3 regions of the Escherichia sp. XD33 genome follow, and region 1 is predicted to be linked to each of the others. Evidence: riboswitches for the same ligand, from Rfam matches in the RefSeq annotation. Region 1 holds a riboswitch; each other region holds the start of a gene.
What was found. Region 1 has a riboswitch for thiamine pyrophosphate ahead of thiB (thiamine ABC transporter substrate binding subunit). Riboswitches for the same ligand answer to the same signal wherever they lie in the genome.

Region 1 (5,456 bases):
CGAATCAATACGCTGCCGCTCTATTCGCATATTGCGGACATTGTGTCGCCGACGCCCTGGACGCTGGATATCCATCTCACGCAACCGGACCGCTGGTTACCGTTACTGCTGGGGCAAGTTCCGGCGATGATCCTGCCGCGCGAATGGGAAACCCTCAGTAACTTTGCCAGCCATCCCATCGGCACCGGTCCGTATGCGGTGATCCGCAACACCACCAATCAACTGAAAATTCAGGCATTCGATGACTTCTTCGGTTACCGGGCATTAATCGATGAAGTTAACGTCTGGGTTCTGCCGGAAATTGCCGACGAGCCAGCTGGAGGTCTGATGCTAAAAGGTCCACAGGGCGAGGAAAAAGAGATTGAAAGCCGCCTGGAGGAAGGTTGCTACTATTTACTATTCGACAGCCGCACCCATCGCGGGGCGAATCAGCAAGTCAGGGACTGGGTAAGCTATGTGCTTTCTCCAACTAATCTGGTCTATTTCGCTGAGGAACAGTACCAGCAACTGTGGTTCCCGGCTTATGGACTGCTCCCCCGTTGGCACCATGCCCGCACCATAAAGAGCGAAAAACCGGCTGGTCTGGAAAGCCTCACCCTGACCTTTTATCAGGATCACAGTGAGCATCGGGTGATTGCCGGGATCATGCAGCAGATTCTGGCAAGCCACCAGGTCACGCTGGAAATCAAAGAGATCGACTACGATCAGTGGCATGAAGGAGAGATCGAGAGCGATATCTGGCTTAATAGCGCCAACTTTACGCTGCCGCTGGATTTTTCGCTGTTCGCGCACTTGTGCGAGGTGCCGCTGCTCCAACACTGTATTCCGATCGACTGGCAAGCCGACGCCGCCCGCTGGCGCAATGGCGAAATGAACCTGGCGAACTGGTGCCAGCAACTGGTCGCCAGTAAAGCAATGGTGCCGCTTATCCACCACTGGCTGATCATTCAGGGACAACGCAGTATGCGCGGCCTGCGTATGAATACCCTCGGCTGGTTCGATTTTAAATCAGCGTGGTTTGCGCCGCCGGATCCATGATTGCTGGTAGATAACAAAATCACTACACTAACGCCGTTCTCAACGGGGTGCCACGCAAACGCGTGCGCTGAGAAAATACCCGTCGAACCTGATCCGGATAACGCCGGCGAAGGGATTTGAGGCTCCTTCTCAAGTCCTTTGCCACTCTTTTTTGAGGTGCAAAGTGTTAAAAAAATGTCTTCCCCTGCTGTTGCTGTGCACAGCGCCCGTTTTCGCTAAACCCGTTCTGACTGTTTATACCTACGATTCCTTCGCCGCCGACTGGGGGCCTGGTCCAAAGATCAAAAAAGCTTTTGAAGCCGACTGTAACTGCGAACTGAAACTGGTGGCGCTGGAAGATGGCGTTTCGCTTCTCAACCGTCTACGGATGGAAGGCAAAAATAGTAAAGCCGATGTGCTGCTGGGGCTGGATAACAATCTGTTAGACGCCGCCAGTAAAACCGGACTATTTGCCAAAAGCGGTGTGGCAGCGGATGCCGTTAACGTTCCCGGCGGCTGGAATAATGACACTTTCGTACCGTTTGATTACGGCTACTTCGCCTTCGTCTATGACAAGAACAAACTAAAAAACCCGCCACAAAGCCTGAAGGAGCTGGTTGAGAGCGATCAAAACTGGCGGGTGATTTATCAGGATCCGCGCACCAGTACGCCGGGGCTGGGTCTGTTGCTATGGATGCAAAAAGTCTATGGCGATAACGCCCCGCAAGCCTGGCAGAAACTGGCGAAGAAAACCGTCACCGTCACCAAAGGCTGGAGCGAAGCCTACGGCCTGTTTTTAAAAGGCGAAAGCGATCTGGTACTGAGTTACACCACCTCTCCGGCTTATCACATTCTCGAAGAGAAGAAAGATAACTACGCCGCTGCGAACTTCAGCGAAGGTCACTATCTGCAGGTGGAAGTCGCCGCCCGCACCGCTGCCAGCAAGCAGCCGGAGCTGGCGCAAAAATTCCTCCAGTTTATGGTTTCTCCGGCTTTTCAGAATGCGATCCCAACCGGTAACTGGATGTATCCGGTGGCAAATGTCACACTGCCTGCCGGGTTTGAACAATTGACCAAACCGGCCACCACGCTGGAGTTCACACCAGCTGAAGTGGCGGCACAACGTCAGGCATGGATTAGCGAATGGCAACGCGCCGTCAGCCGTTAATTCCCGGCTGGTTAATTCCAGGTGTAAGCGCCGCCACGCTGGTGGTAGCGGTTGCGCTGGCGGCGTTTCTCGCCCTGTGGTGGAACGCACCGCAGGGTAGCTGGGCGGCAATCTGGCAGGACAGCTACCTGTGGCATGTGGTGCGCTTCTCCTTCTGGCAGGCGTTTCTCTCGGCGCTGCTCTCTGTCGTACCCGCGATATTCCTCGCCCGCGCGCTCTATCGCAGGCGCTTTCCGGGTCGGCTGGCGCTGTTGCGTCTGTGCGCAATGACCTTAATCCTCCCGGTGCTGGTTGCTGTTTTCGGCATTCTTAGCGTCTATGGTCGCCAGGGCTGGCTGGCAACACTCTGCCAATCGCTCGGTCTGGAGTGGACCTTTTCGCCCTACGGCCTGCAAGGTATTTTGCTGGCCCACGTATTTTTTAATCTACCGATGGCGAGCCGCTTATTACTCCAGGCACTGGAAAACATTCCCGGCGAACAACGTCAGCTTGCCGCCCAGCTTGGGATGCGCGGCTGGCATTTTTTCCGCTTCGTCGAATGGCCGTGGTTACGGCGACAAATCCCGCCGGTTGCTGCACTTATCTTTATGCTCTGTTTCGCCAGCTTCGCCACCGTGCTATCGCTGGGCGGCGGTCCGCAGGCAACCACTATCGAGCTGGCAATCTATCAGGCGCTGAGTTACGACTACGATCCTGCCCGCGCGGCGATGCTGGCGCTGATCCAGATGGTGTGTTGCCTCGGGTTGGTGCTGCTGAGTCAGCGATTGAGTAAGGCCATTGCGCCAGGCACCACGCTGCTGCAAGGCTGGCGCGACCCGGACGATCGTCTGCATAGCCGCATTTGCGACACGGTGTTAATTGTGCTGGCGCTGCTGCTGTTGCTGCCACCGTTGCTGGCGGTGATCGTCGATGGGCTAAATCGCCAGTTGCCGGAAGTGCTGGCACAACCGGTGCTGTGGCAGGCGCTGTGGACCTCGTTGCGTATTGCGCTGGCGGCAGGTGTATTGTGCGTAGTGCTGACCATGATGCTGCTATGGAGCAGTCGCGAACTTCGGGCGCGGCAGAAAATGCTGGCGGGTCAGGCGCTGGAGATGAGCGGCATGTTGATCCTCGCCATGCCGGGGATTGTGCTGGCTACCGGCTTCTTTTTACTGCTCAACAACACCATTGGCCTGCCGCAATCTGCTGACGGCATTGTGATTTTCACCAATGCGTTAATGGCGATCCCTTATGCGCTGAAAGTACTGGAAAACCCGATGCGCGATATCACCGCCCGCTACAGTATGTTGTGTCAGTCGCTGGGCATTGAAGGCTGGTCGCGCTTAAAAGTGGTCGAGCTGCGCGCCCTGAAACGTCCACTGGCGCAGGCGCTGGCTTTTGCCTGCGTGCTGTCGATTGGTGATTTTGGCGTGGTGGCGTTGTTCGGTAACGATGATTTCCGCACCCTGCCGTTTTATCTCTACCAGCAAATTGGCTCCTATCGCAGCCAGGACGGCGCGGTCACCGCGTTAATTCTGCTGCTACTCTGTTTTCTGCTGTTTACCGTGATTGAAAAACTACCGGGGCGAGATGTTAAAACTGACTGATATCACCTGGCTTTACCAACATTTGCCGATGCGTTTTAGCTTAACGGTAGAACGCGGCGAGCAGGTGGCGATCCTCGGGCCAAGCGGCGCAGGTAAAAGTACCCTGCTGAACTTGATCGCCGGTTTTCTGACGCCAGCCAGCGGTTCGCTGACTATCGACGGCGTTGATCACACCACGACGCCGCCGTCACGCCGTCCGGTGTCGATGCTGTTTCAGGAAAACAACCTGTTCAGTCACCTGACGGTCGCGCAGAACATCGGGCTGGGGCTAAATCCGGGATTGAAACTGAACGCGGCACAGCAGGAGAAAATGCACGCTATCGCCCGCCAGATGGGGATTGATAATTTAATGGCGCGGTTACCTGGCGAGCTTTCCGGCGGTCAGCGACAGCGCGTGGCGTTAGCGCGTTGTCTGGTGCGCGAACAGCCGATTTTATTGCTCGATGAACCGTTCTCTGCGCTCGATCCGGCGTTACGTCAGGAGATGCTGACGCTGGTGAGCACGAGCTGCCAGCAGCAAAAAATGACGTTATTGATGGTGTCACACAGTGTGGAAGATGCCGCGCGGATCGCCACGCGCTCGGTGGTGGTCGCCGACGGGCGCATCGCCTGGCAGGGTAAGACCAATGAGTTGTTGAGCGGTAAGGCGAGTGCTTCAGCACTATTGGGGATTACGGGTTAGTATGCACTGTCAGATGCGGCGTGAACACCTTATCCGACCTACGGACAGTGCGTTTTGTAGGCCTGATAAGACGCGGTCAGCGTCGCATCAGGCAACCCGCACAAGACAATCCCCTAAACCCCAACCACTTTACGCAAAATATCGATATACACCGGCATCAACGGGTGGCGAATTAACACCACCAGCGCCACCACGCCGATGGCAGAAATCAACGGCGTCAGCCACAACAAACGGCCGCGCGACAAATAATGACTTAAACGATCGGTTGCTTTACCGCTGCGCCATAACCGCCAGCACAGCCAGCCACCAACCCACAAAAATACCGCCGTCGCCAGCAGCAACCATTTAAACTCGCCGCTCTGCATTCCGGCTGGAATATCGATCGCCGCGCCCGCCAGAATCCCAGGCAGGAAGTAAAACGGTGGCCACAGCAGGCAGCCGATAATATTCGGCGTAATGAATTTTGCCACCGGCAGATCCAGCATTCCCGCCACCATTGGCACCAGCGGACGCGTCGGGCCAACAAAGCGACCGACCAGAATGGTGAACATGCTGTGTTGATGCAACGCATGTTCAGTTTTATCGAGTAATGCTTTGTTTTTCTTCAGAAATGACCAGCGATGCAACGGCTTTTTAAAACGCCAGCCCAGCCAGAAGGAGATCCAGTCGCCCAGCAGACAACCGACAATCCCTGCCAGCCAGGCGTGCCAGAAACTTAACTCGCCGCTGCCAATCAGCGCTCCCAGCCCCGCCATCAGCACCGTACCGGGTAGAATCAAACCGACCAGCGCCAGCGACTCCAGAAAGGCCACCAACACCACCGCCATCAATGAATACACGGTAGATTGGGTAATAAAGTGTTCCAGCAATGCTTGCATAATGTGCCTGTCAAATGGACGAAGCAGGGATTCTGCAAACCCTATGCTACTCCGTCAAGCCGTCAATTGTCTGATTCGTTACCAATTATGACAACTTGACGGCTACATCATTCACTTTTTCTTCA
Region 2 (5,456 bases), on a different contig from region 1:
AGTATCACTCAATCGTCAAGAGGCTGAGATTGCCGCCGAACGTTTTGCTTTATCCGCAGAGATAACAACACTTGGCAAGCAATGGCAGGAGAAATTTGCCGCGCCGTTGATCGTTCGTCTCGATAAAGAGGGTGCATGGTATTTCAGCAACGACGCTTCTGGCTGCATTCCGGCATTTCCAACGCAAGTTGTAGACACCATTGGGGCGGGCGACAGTCATGCAGGTGGCGTACTTGCCGGGCTGGCCTCTGGTCTGCCACTGGCGGATGCCGTATTACTGGGCAATGCAGTGGCGTCGTGGGTTGTCGGGCATCGGGGCGGTGATTGTGCGCCAACGCGCGAGGAACTACTCCTCGCACACAAAAACGTATAGATCGCTGCGACAGTGGCTAATGCTGTACTCAATAGGCCGTTGCTGTTGGTCAAGCGCCACTTGCTTGATCACCAGCACCGGTATTTTGCTATCTAACTGAATATGTGACTGAAACTCGGCATCCGGCATCCGGGCGCTAACGCGGGAACGTGTACGTTGTGGGTAAATGTGCTGGCTGCGGAAATAGTCATAAAGTGAAATCCCGATGGCATCAACATCATGAATTAAATGCGCCGGAACCCACGATTCCTCAATCGATACCGCTTCTTCATCGACATAGCGAATACGCTTAAGCAAAAAGACATCACTTCCTGCTTCGACCGCCAGCTGCTGCGCGACTTCTTCGGGACATTTCACGACACGCTTGTTAACCCATAGCGTATCGGGCTTTTTCCCGCGCAATACCACCTGCTGAGAAAAACCTCGCGCTTCTTTCAACGAGTATTCGAAGATGTTGTTGATCTGCGTGCCGTAACCGCGCGAACGCGTCACCACACCCTCTTCTTCCAGCGCCTGCATCGCCTTGCGCACCGTAATGCGCGAAACGCCGGTTAACTGACTTAAATCACGCTCACCGGGCAAAATATTGCCATGCTCCAGCACCCCGCTGCGCACGGCATTTTTTACCGTTTCGGCAAACTTAATATAAAGCGGCGTGTTATCCGCAGCTAAAATACGCTCGTTCAGTTGGGCAATCAGCTGGGTATGCGCTTGTTCCATTTGTCTTTTTCCTGCCAGGGAGTCTGGTGGGAGTATATCACTGCTTCTTATTTAAGGCGTTTCTTTAATCCCATCAACGAATCCCTGCAACTCCTCCACCGTGCCATTAAACACATTAAAATCCACCGGACCATTGATGCCATCTACCTGTCCACGGTCGGAATGCTGCCAGAAGCGCCAGGCCATTCCGTCATTGTCCGGACAACGTTGATAATAGTGAGCCACCCACCACGGATATTCATTAAAATAGCCCGCCAGATTCGTGTGATAAAAAACGGCTCCTGAGTAAATAATCGGCTTTTTTCCCGTGCGTTTTTCTACCATTTTTAGCCACTGACTTACCCGCTTGCGTAATTCTTTTGCCGATAATTTTCCCCGTTCTTCTACGTCCAGCACGGCAGGGAAATCGCCTTGTGAGAAATCCACCGTTTGCAGAAATAATCGCGCCTGAACTGAAGCGGATACCGACGGGGAGAAATAATGATACGCCCCACGCAGCATGCCATTTTCGCGGCTTAGTTGCCAGTTACGCGAAAAATAGGGGTCCACCAGCTTTTCGCCTTCCGTCGCCTTAATAAAAGCAAACTGTAAGCGGATACCGTTGTCGCGCATTTTTGCCACCCGCTGCCAGTCGATCCGCTCCTGCCAGCGCGAAACATCTATTCCGTGAATGGTATAACTGGCAGGAATGCGAATTGCGAAAGATTTAACCGGGCGATAACCGTAGAAGTGGATGTAGTCTTTAATCTGAACTGCTGTCGAATAGAAAAAATTCACCGTCTGACGCGGATAAATTGCAATGATGGAAATTAGCCCAAGAGCGCATAATAGAGAGGTGAGTTTTTTTCGACTGGTAATTCTTAGCTGCATTGGTTTCATCCCTGAATGTCAGTGCCAAAGGCTGACAATAACCAAAGCAGCTATAGTACGGTGCTCACCACCAGGCGTGGAAGTGGTGAACCGGACCAATACCGTGACCAACTTCCAGCGTGTCGGCCTGGGCTAACGCCGATGAAAGCCAGCTTTTTGCCTCCTGTACGGTGTCAGCCCAGTTTGTATGGCGCGGGCGTAGTGCAGCCAACGCCGCAGAGAGTGTACAACCAGTGCCGTGGGTGTTTTTGGTCATAATGCGCGGTGCGGTAAACCGTTGTTCACCCTCGCGGGTAAACAGCCAGTCCGGGCTTTGCTCATCATCCAGATGACCACCTTTCATTAGCACTGCGCCACAGCCCATCGCCAACAGCGATCGCCCTTGTTCCAGCATTTCCTGTTCGGTGCGCGCGTGTGGCGCGTCGAGCAAGGCGGCAGCTTCGGGCAAGTTTGGCGTTATTAATGAAACCTGTGGCAATAATCGACTGCGCAGCGTAGCAACCGCCGAAGGTGAAAGCAGCGGGTCGCCGCTTTTTGCCAGCATAACGGTGTCGAGTACCACGTTTTGGATCTGATAACGTTGCAACCGTTCTGCCACCGCTTCAACAATATCGGTTTCCGCCAGCATACCGATTTTAGTGGTATCGATTCGCACATCGCTGAACACCGAATCGAGCTGGGCGGCGACAAAATCAGGCTCAATGCGATACACCGACTGTACGCCACGGGTATTTTGCGCCACCAGTGCAGTAATAACTGAGCAACCATAAGCGCCAAGTGCCGAGAAGGTTTTAAGATCGGCCTGAATCCCCGCACCACCACTCGGATCAGTACCGGCAATCGTCAGAGCGTTAATTCGTTTCATGCCTGCACCTCCTGCGTCAATTGCCAGAGCGCATCAAGGAAATGTGGAACAAAACTGCCTGGCCCCTCGCTTCTGGCGACTGCGCGTTCTCCGGCTTGTTTCATCCAGTGACAGGCAGATGCGACATTTTCCAGCGTATCGCCTGGTAACGCACAGCAGGCAGCGACAACCGCCGATAATGCACAGCCAGTTCCTACCACTTTGGTCATTAACGGATCACCACCGTGAATACCAATGATACGATGTCCATCGGTAACATAATCCATCTCGCCAGTGACCACGACGATTGCGCCAGTTTCCCGTGCCAGTGTTTGTGCAGCGGGTATCGCGTTAGCTGCGGCGTCAGTGGTATCCACTCCCCGTCCGCCATTAGCAATGCCAGCTAATGCCATGATTTCCGAAGCATTACCACGTATCGCTGCCGGTTTAAAAGATAAAAGTTCATGACAAAAATGGCGGCGATAATCGAGCGCACCCACCGCTACTGGATCAAGCGTCCAGGGTGTTTGAGAGCTTTTTGCTTGCTCAACGGCAGCACGCATCGCCTGAGCGCGTGGCTGCGTCAGTGTGCCAACGTTAATCAACAAGGCACTGGCGATAGCCGCAAACTGACTGGCCTCTTCGGTTTCGATAACCATCGCTGGCGATGCACCGAGCGCCAGCAAGGTATTGGCGGTAAAGGTTTGCACCACATCATTGGTCATGCAGTGCACAAGAGGGGAATGTTGGTGAAAAAGGTGTAACGCGTGCGCAGATTGCGCTGAACCCAGCAGGTCGACTTGCATAGTTTGCTCCTGCCATAACGTGAAGAAGCAATGACCTGGTGGTCCGTGACTTCCCTACGCTGGCATTATCCAGATCAGGTGATACGGGTATTTCTCAGCCTTCACGCAGAAGGGCACCCCGAGTCGTTTGGTTGCGATGATAAATCGCAGAGGAGGATGGTAATGTCCAGCGCACGCGTTGTAAACGAGGAAAAACGGCAGTTTTACAATCGCGTTAATAAATTATTTGATATATGAATCCAGCACCTTCAGAACGACATCCAGATCTTCTTCACGTTTTAGCTCATCCCCCTGGTGAACGATGTGTTCCGTCAGATGACCTTTAATCACTTCCCGCATCAGACCGTTTACCGCGCCACGGATAGCAGCAATCTGTTGTAAAACTGCAGCGCATTCGTGCGGCTCGTCGAGCATTTTCTTGAGCGCCACGACCTGGCCCTGAATCTTACTGGCACGCGCTTTCAGTTTCTGTTTATCACGGATTGTATGAGACATGGCAACACCTGGTTAACAAGAATATGAAAAATCATAGCACTATTAATCTACTGGGGGGTAGTATCAGGTACTGGGGGGGAGTAGAATCAGATTGCCGAATTAATACTAAGAATTATTATCATGACCGAATTTACAACTCTTCTTCAGCAAGGAAACGCCTGGTTCTTCATCCCCAGCGCCATCTTACTTGGTGCGCTTCATGGCCTGGAACCAGGGCACTCAAAAACGATGATGGCGGCGTTTATCATCGCCATCAAAGGCACCATTAAACAAGCGGTGATGCTCGGACTGGCAGCAACTATTTCGCATACCGCAGTGGTCTGGTTAATTGCCTTTGGCGGGATGGTGATCAGCAAGCGCTTTACTGCTCAATCAGCAGAACCGTGGCTCCAGCTGATTTCCGCAGTGATCATTATTAGCACCGCGTTCTGGATGTTCTGGCGTACCTGGCGCGGCGAACGCAACTGGCTGGAGAATATGCACGGGCATGATTATGAGCATCATCATCACGATCACGAACATCACCACGACCATGGACATCATCACCATCACGAACATGGCGAGTATCAGGATGCCCATGCACGAGCCCATGCCAATGACATTAAACGACGCTTTGATGGTAGAGAGGTCACCAACTGGCAAATTTTGTTATTTGGCTTAACCGGTGGCCTTATCCCCTGCCCGGCAGCAATTACCGTGCTGTTGATATGCATTCAGTTGAAAGCCCTGACACTGGGCGCAACACTGGTCGTCAGTTTCAGCATTGGCCTGGCGTTAACGCTTGTCACCGTAGGCGTTGGCGCAGCAATCAGCGTTCAGCAGGTCGCAAAACGCTGGAGCGGATTTAACACTCTCGCTAAACGCGCCCCCTATTTTTCCAGTCTGTTGATTGGCTTAGTCGGTGTGTATATGGGCGTACATGGCTTCATGGGCATAATGCGATAACTCAATCCTTTAGGCTTGCATGTTATCTTCAGCCCAGGATGATTCTTAAATCAGCTATTTCCGCTGACTCTCTGCTCGCTAAGGATGCTTTTAGGGCATCCTTTCATTTACACTTTTTACGAAATCATGGGATCACTAACAAAATATCGCTTGTCAGTTATATTGTATGGCAGGAAAGATATGCGACTGATATTACAGATCCCCAAAGTGGAGAGTTTATGACCATTAAAAATAAGATGTTGCTGGGTGCGCTTTTGCTGGTTACCAGTGCCGCCTGGGCCGCACCAGCCACCGCGGGTTCGACCAATACCTCGGGAATTTCTAAGTATGAGTTAAGTAGTTTCATTGCTGACTTTAAGCATTTCAAACCAGGGGACACCGTACCAGAAATGTACCGTACCGA
Region 3 (5,456 bases), on a different contig from region 1:
CCAGTCGCTCAACATGCCGTGCCAGCTGTTCCAGCCCCTGCGGTGCAGAAGGCATCTGTTTGGTTTGCGTCGGGAACACATGTCCCAGCGCGATATAAGAGGGGCGTGCTGCCAGCGCGACGTCGATTTCCATATCGTCATGTGTCGAAACGCCCAGCCGCAGGCCTGCCGCGCGGATGGCATTGAGATCGGTGGCTTGCAAATCTTCCTGCCCCAAATGGACGCCATACGCCTGATGCTTGATCGCCAGCCGCCAGTAATCGTTGATAAACAATCGCGCGTTATAGCGGCGGCCCAGCGCAATTGCCGCCACGACATCGGCTTCCACCTCTTCATCGCGCCGATCTTTGATGCGTAGCTGGAGAGTACGTACGCCTGCATCCAACAGACGTTCGATCCACTGTACGCTGTCCACCACCGGGTACAGTCCTGAACGAAAAGGTACAGGAGGAAAATCAGGCTGATACATCACGCTTCCTCCTTACGCAGGTAGATTTCTCCGCCTCTGGCACGGAAGTTCTCCGACATATCCGCCATTCCCATTTCAATAGTTTGCGTGGCGGCGTAATCACGCACTTCCTGGCTGATTTTCATCGAGCAGAATTTCGGCCCACACATGGAGCAAAAATGGGCGACTTTACCTGACTCTTGCGGCAGGGTTTCATCGTGATAAGCGCGGGCGGTAAACGGGTCGAGGGCCAGATTAAACTGGTCTTCCCAGCGAAATTCGAAGCGGGCTTTCGACATGGCGTTATCGCGAATTTGCGCGCCCGGATGCCCTTTCGCCAGGTCAGCGGCGTGGGCGGCAATCTTATAGGTGATAAGCCCCTGCTTAACATCTTCTTTATTGGGCAGACCCAGATGCTCTTTTGGCGTTACGTAACAGAGCATCGCGCAGCCAAACCAGCCAATCATCGCCGCACCAATCCCCGACGTGAAGTGGTCATAGCCCGGCGCAATATCGGTAGTTAGCGGCCCCAGAGTGTAAAACGGCGCTTCGTGGCAGTGCTCTAACTCCTCGGTCATATTGCGGCGGATCATCTGCATCGGCACGTGGCCTGGGCCTTCAATCATCACCTGCACGTCATATTCCCAGGCAATTTTGGTCAGTTCGCCCAGCGTATGCAGCTCGGCAAACTGCGCTTCATCGTTGGCGTCCTGAATAGAACCGGGGCGCAGACCGTCGCCCAGCGACAGCGAAACGTCATAAGCGGCACAGATTTCACAAATTTCGCGGAAGTGTTGATAGAGGAAATTTTCCTGATGATGGGAGAGGCACCATTTCGCCATAATCGAACCGCCGCGAGAGACGATACCGGTCAGGCGTTTCGCGGTCATCGGCACATAGCGCAGCAGTACGCCCGCATGGATAGTGAAGTAATCCACACCTTGCTCGGCCTGTTCCAGCAGCGTGTCGCGGAACGCTTCCCAGGTAAGATCTTCGGCGATCCCGTTAACCTTCTCCAGCGCCTGGTAGATCGGCACTGTACCGATCGGCACCGGGCTGTTACGCAAAATCCACTCGCGGGTTTCGTGAATATAGCGACCGGTGGAGAGATCCATCACCGTATCCGCTCCCCAGCGCGTGGACCATACCAGCTTTTCCACTTCTTCTTCGATGGAAGAGGTGACCGCCGAGTTGCCGATATTGGCGTTAACTTTTACCAGGAAATTGCGACCAATAATCATCGGCTCCGATTCCGGATGATTAATGTTGGCCGGGATAATCGCACGTCCGGCAGCAACTTCATCACGGACAAATTCCGCAGTGATATTTTCCGGCAGATGTGCGCCAAAGCTCATTCCCGGATGCTGGTGGCGTAAAACCTCGCTACGGATGCGCTCGCGGCCCATATTCTCGCGGATGGCGATGAATTCCATTTCCGGCGTGATGATGCCCTGGCGGGCGTAGTGCAGTTGGGTGACACGGCGTCCTGCTTTGGCGCGTTTTGGTGTTAGTACGCCGCTAAAACGCAGTTCGTCGAGGCCATCATCTGCCAGCCGCGCTTTAGTGTAATCGGAACTGCGCACGGTAAGTTCTTCGGTATCGCCGCGCGCATCGATCCACGGCTGGCGTAGTTTTGCCAGCCCTTGCTGCACGTTAATGGCAATCTGCGGATCACCATACGGGCCGGAGGTGTCGTAGACCGGAATCGCTTCGTTTTCTTCGTACTGCGGCTGTTCTTTGCTACCGCCAATTAGCGTCGGGCTAAGCTGGATCTCACGCATCGGCACGCGCACGCCGGGGTGTGTGCCAGTGATATAAATGCGTTTTGAGTTGGGAAAGGCGGTGCCTTCCAGGGTGTCGATAAAATGTTGGGCCCGGGCGCGTTGTTCGCGGCGGGTCAGTTTTGTTGCAGACATAGCTCATTCCAAAAAGTTAAGGACGTGGCTTGTCAGACGACGGATGAAGCAAGAGACGATCGCCGCAGGGGCGATGCGATAGCAGATTAACTCTTGTTCCCTTCGCAGGTATTAGCCTGATCAGGTTCCGCGGATCCCGAATAAACGGTCTCAGCCAGTTAAGGCACTCCGACAAGAAATTAGCCCCGCAAATGGGGCATTGAATGTAAATTACGCGTTAACAGCGCAGAACTCAAGCAGGATGTTTGACGCGGGCGGCGTCAAGCACCAGCAGAATCAGCTTATCTTCCAGCACAAAGCGCGCTTCCAGCGCCTCGCCGATGTCAGATAAAACCTGTTGAAACTCAAGGTAATTATCATGATCGATGGCGGTTTCCAGACTGGAATCGTAGTAATCCATAATCTGTTGAGTATTGGCTTCGAGTTGCGGCCAAATCTTCGCGGCGCGCGCGAGTTGCCCGTTGCCTTCCAGCTTATGAAGAATGCGCTCATAAATACTGAAATGTCCGGCAGACAAGTAATCGACCAGGCTCTGACAAAAATCATCAAGGGCTTTTTCGTTTAGCCTCATGTACGATTCTTTGCCAGGCTTAATGCCAACCAGATTGTAGTAAGCCACGAGCAGATGCTTACGTACATGTAGCCAGCGATCAACCAGTTTGTTACTTCCTCTGACGCGCTCCGTCAGGTTATCGAGCTGGTTAAGCATGATTGACTCCGCAAGTTTGTATTCAAAAACTGCTCAGTGAGAAATGTAAAAACCATGTTAAACATGCCAGTGATGCAAAGGTAGTGCAAGAGCTATGGATCGTATAATTGAAAAATTAGATCTCGGCTGGTGGGTCGTCAGCCATGAACAAAAATTATGGTTGCCGAAGGGAGAATTGCCATATGGCGAAGCGGCAAATTTCGATCTTGTGGGTCAGCGCGCACTACAAATCGGCGAATGGCAGGGGGAACCTGTTTGGTTAGTACAACAGCAGCGGCGTCACGATATGGGGTCGGTACGTCAGGTCATTGATCTCGATGTTGGGCTGTTTCAACTGGCCGGACGAGGCGTACAACTGGCGGAGTTTTACCGATCGCATAAATACTGTGGTTACTGCGGGCATGAAATGTATCCGAGCAAAACCGAATGGGCGATGCTGTGCAGCCATTGCCGTGAGCGTTACTACCCGCAAATCGCCCCCTGCATTATTGTTGCCATCCGTCGCGATGATTCGATCCTCCTCGCCCAGCATACCCGCCATCGTAACGGTGTCCATACGGTACTTGCCGGATTCGTCGAAGTGGGCGAAACCCTCGAGCAGGCGGTCGCGCGGGAAGTGATGGAAGAGAGCGGAATTAAAGTTAAAAACTTGCGTTATGTGACTTCCCAGCCGTGGCCGTTTCCTCAGTCTTTAATGACCGCGTTTATGGCGGAATATGACAGCGGCGACATCGTGATCGACCCGAAAGAATTGCTTGAGGCGAACTGGTATCGCTATGACGATTTGCCGTTACTCCCGCCGCCCGGCACCGTAGCGCGCCGTCTGATAGAAGATACTGTGGCGATGTGTCGGGCAGAGTATGAGTGATGATACACTGACCGCCTGACGCACTAAGGAACAGCCAAAATGACCGAACTTAAAAACGATCGTTATCTGCGGGCGCTGCTGCGCCAGCCCGTTGATGTCACTCCAGTATGGATGATGCGCCAGGCGGGTCGCTATCTACCGGAATATAAAGCCACGCGCGCCCAGGCGGGCGATTTTATGTCGCTGTGCAAAAACGCCGAGCTGGCGTGCGAAGTGACTTTGCAACCGCTGCGTCGCTACCCGCTGGATGCGGCGATCCTCTTTTCCGATATCCTCACCGTGCCGGACGCGATGGGGTTAGGGCTCTATTTTGAAGCCGGAGAAGGTCCGCGTTTTACCTCGCCAGTCACCTGCAAAGCCGACGTCGATAAACTGCCAATTCCGGACCCGGAAGATGAGCTGGGTTACGTGATGAACGCGGTGCGTACCATTCGTCGCGAACTGAAAGGCGAAGTGCCGCTGCTTGGTTTTTCCGGCAGCCCGTGGACGCTGGCGACCTACATGGTGGAAGGCGGCAGCAGCAAAGCGTTCACCGTGATCAAAAAAATGATGTATGCCGATCCGCAGGCGCTGCACGCTCTACTCGATAAACTGGCGAAAAGCGTCACTTTGTATCTGAATGCGCAGATTAAAGCCGGTGCTCAGGCAGTGATGATTTTCGACACCTGGGGCGGTGTGCTTACCGGGCGCGATTATCAACAGTTCTCGCTCTATTACATGCATAAAATTGTTGATGGTTTACTGCGTGAAAACGACGGTCGCCGCGTACCGGTCACGCTGTTTACCAAAGGCGGCGGACAGTGGCTGGAAGCGATGGCAGAAACCGGTTGCGATGCGTTGGGCCTCGACTGGACAACGGATATCGCCGATGCGCGCCGCCGTGTGGGCAATAAAGTCGCGTTGCAGGGTAATATGGATCCGTCGATGCTGTACGCGCCGCCTGCCCGCATTGAAGAAGAAGTAGCGACTATACTTGCAGGTTTCGGTCACGGCGAAGGTCATGTCTTTAACCTTGGTCACGGCATTCATCAGGATGTGCCGCCAGAACATGCTGGCGTGTTCGTGGAGGCAGTGCATCGACTGTCTGAACAATATCACCGCTAAGGAGTGATTATGGATCTCGCGTCATTACGCGCTCAACAAATCGAACTGGCTTCTTCTGTGATCCGCGAGGATCGACTCGATAAAGATCCACCGGATCTGATCGCCGGAGCCGATGTCGGGTTTGAGCAGGGCGGAGAAGTGACGCGAGCGGCGATGGTGCTGCTGAAATATCCCTCGCTTGAGCTGGTGGAGTATAAAGTTGCCCGCATCGCCACCACCATGCCTTACATTCCAGGTTTTCTTTCCTTCCGCGAATATCCTGCGCTGCTGGCAGCGTGGGAGATGCTGTCGCAAAAGCCGGATTTAGTGTTTGTCGATGGTCATGGGATCTCGCATCCTCGCCGTCTTGGCGTCGCCAGCCATTTTGGCTTATTGGTGGATGTGCCGACCATTGGCGTGGCGAAAAAACGG

Region 2: it holds a riboswitch for thiamine pyrophosphate, as region 1 does, so the genes downstream of both, thiM (hydroxyethylthiazole kinase) here and thiB (thiamine ABC transporter substrate binding subunit) in region 1, are expected to answer to the same signal.
Region 3: it holds a riboswitch for thiamine pyrophosphate, as region 1 does, so the genes downstream of both, thiC (phosphomethylpyrimidine synthase ThiC) here and thiB (thiamine ABC transporter substrate binding subunit) in region 1, are expected to answer to the same signal.

What each region holds. Positions count from the first base shown of each region.
Region 1 is NZ_JAENDM010000005.1:22,895-28,350, reverse strand. It holds gene sgrR (DNA-binding transcriptional regulator SgrR) at 1-1,038, shown strand, start outside; TPP riboswitch at 1,072-1,171, shown strand; gene thiB (thiamine ABC transporter substrate binding subunit) at 1,202-2,185, shown strand; gene thiP (thiamine/thiamine pyrophosphate ABC transporter permease ThiP) at 2,161-3,771, shown strand; gene thiQ (thiamine ABC transporter ATP-binding protein ThiQ) at 3,755-4,453, shown strand; gene K0778_RS04790 (DedA family protein) at 4,567-5,331, opposite strand; gene araC (arabinose operon transcriptional regulator AraC) at 5,417-5,456, opposite strand, start outside.
Region 2 is NZ_JAENDM010000030.1:46,307-51,762, forward strand. It holds gene K0778_RS16790 (carbohydrate kinase family protein) at 1-373, shown strand, start outside; gene K0778_RS16795 (GntR family transcriptional regulator) at 347-1,093, opposite strand; gene K0778_RS16800 (glycoside hydrolase family 25 protein) at 1,145-1,963, opposite strand; gene thiD (bifunctional hydroxymethylpyrimidine kinase/phosphomethylpyrimidine kinase) at 2,028-2,828, opposite strand; gene thiM (hydroxyethylthiazole kinase) at 2,825-3,613, opposite strand; TPP riboswitch at 3,648-3,744, opposite strand; gene rcnR (Ni(II)/Co(II)-binding transcriptional repressor RcnR) at 3,836-4,108, opposite strand; gene rcnA (nickel/cobalt efflux protein RcnA) at 4,229-5,053, shown strand; gene rcnB (Ni(II)/Co(II) efflux transporter accessory subunit RcnB) at 5,272-5,456, shown strand, end outside.
Region 3 is NZ_JAENDM010000047.1:16,746-22,201, forward strand. It holds gene thiE (thiamine phosphate synthase) at 1-469, opposite strand, end outside; gene thiC (phosphomethylpyrimidine synthase ThiC) at 469-2,364, opposite strand; TPP riboswitch at 2,445-2,545, opposite strand; gene rsd (sigma D regulator) at 2,597-3,073, opposite strand; gene nudC (NAD(+) diphosphatase) at 3,168-3,941, shown strand; gene hemE (uroporphyrinogen decarboxylase) at 3,981-5,045, shown strand; gene nfi (deoxyribonuclease V) at 5,055-5,456, shown strand, end outside.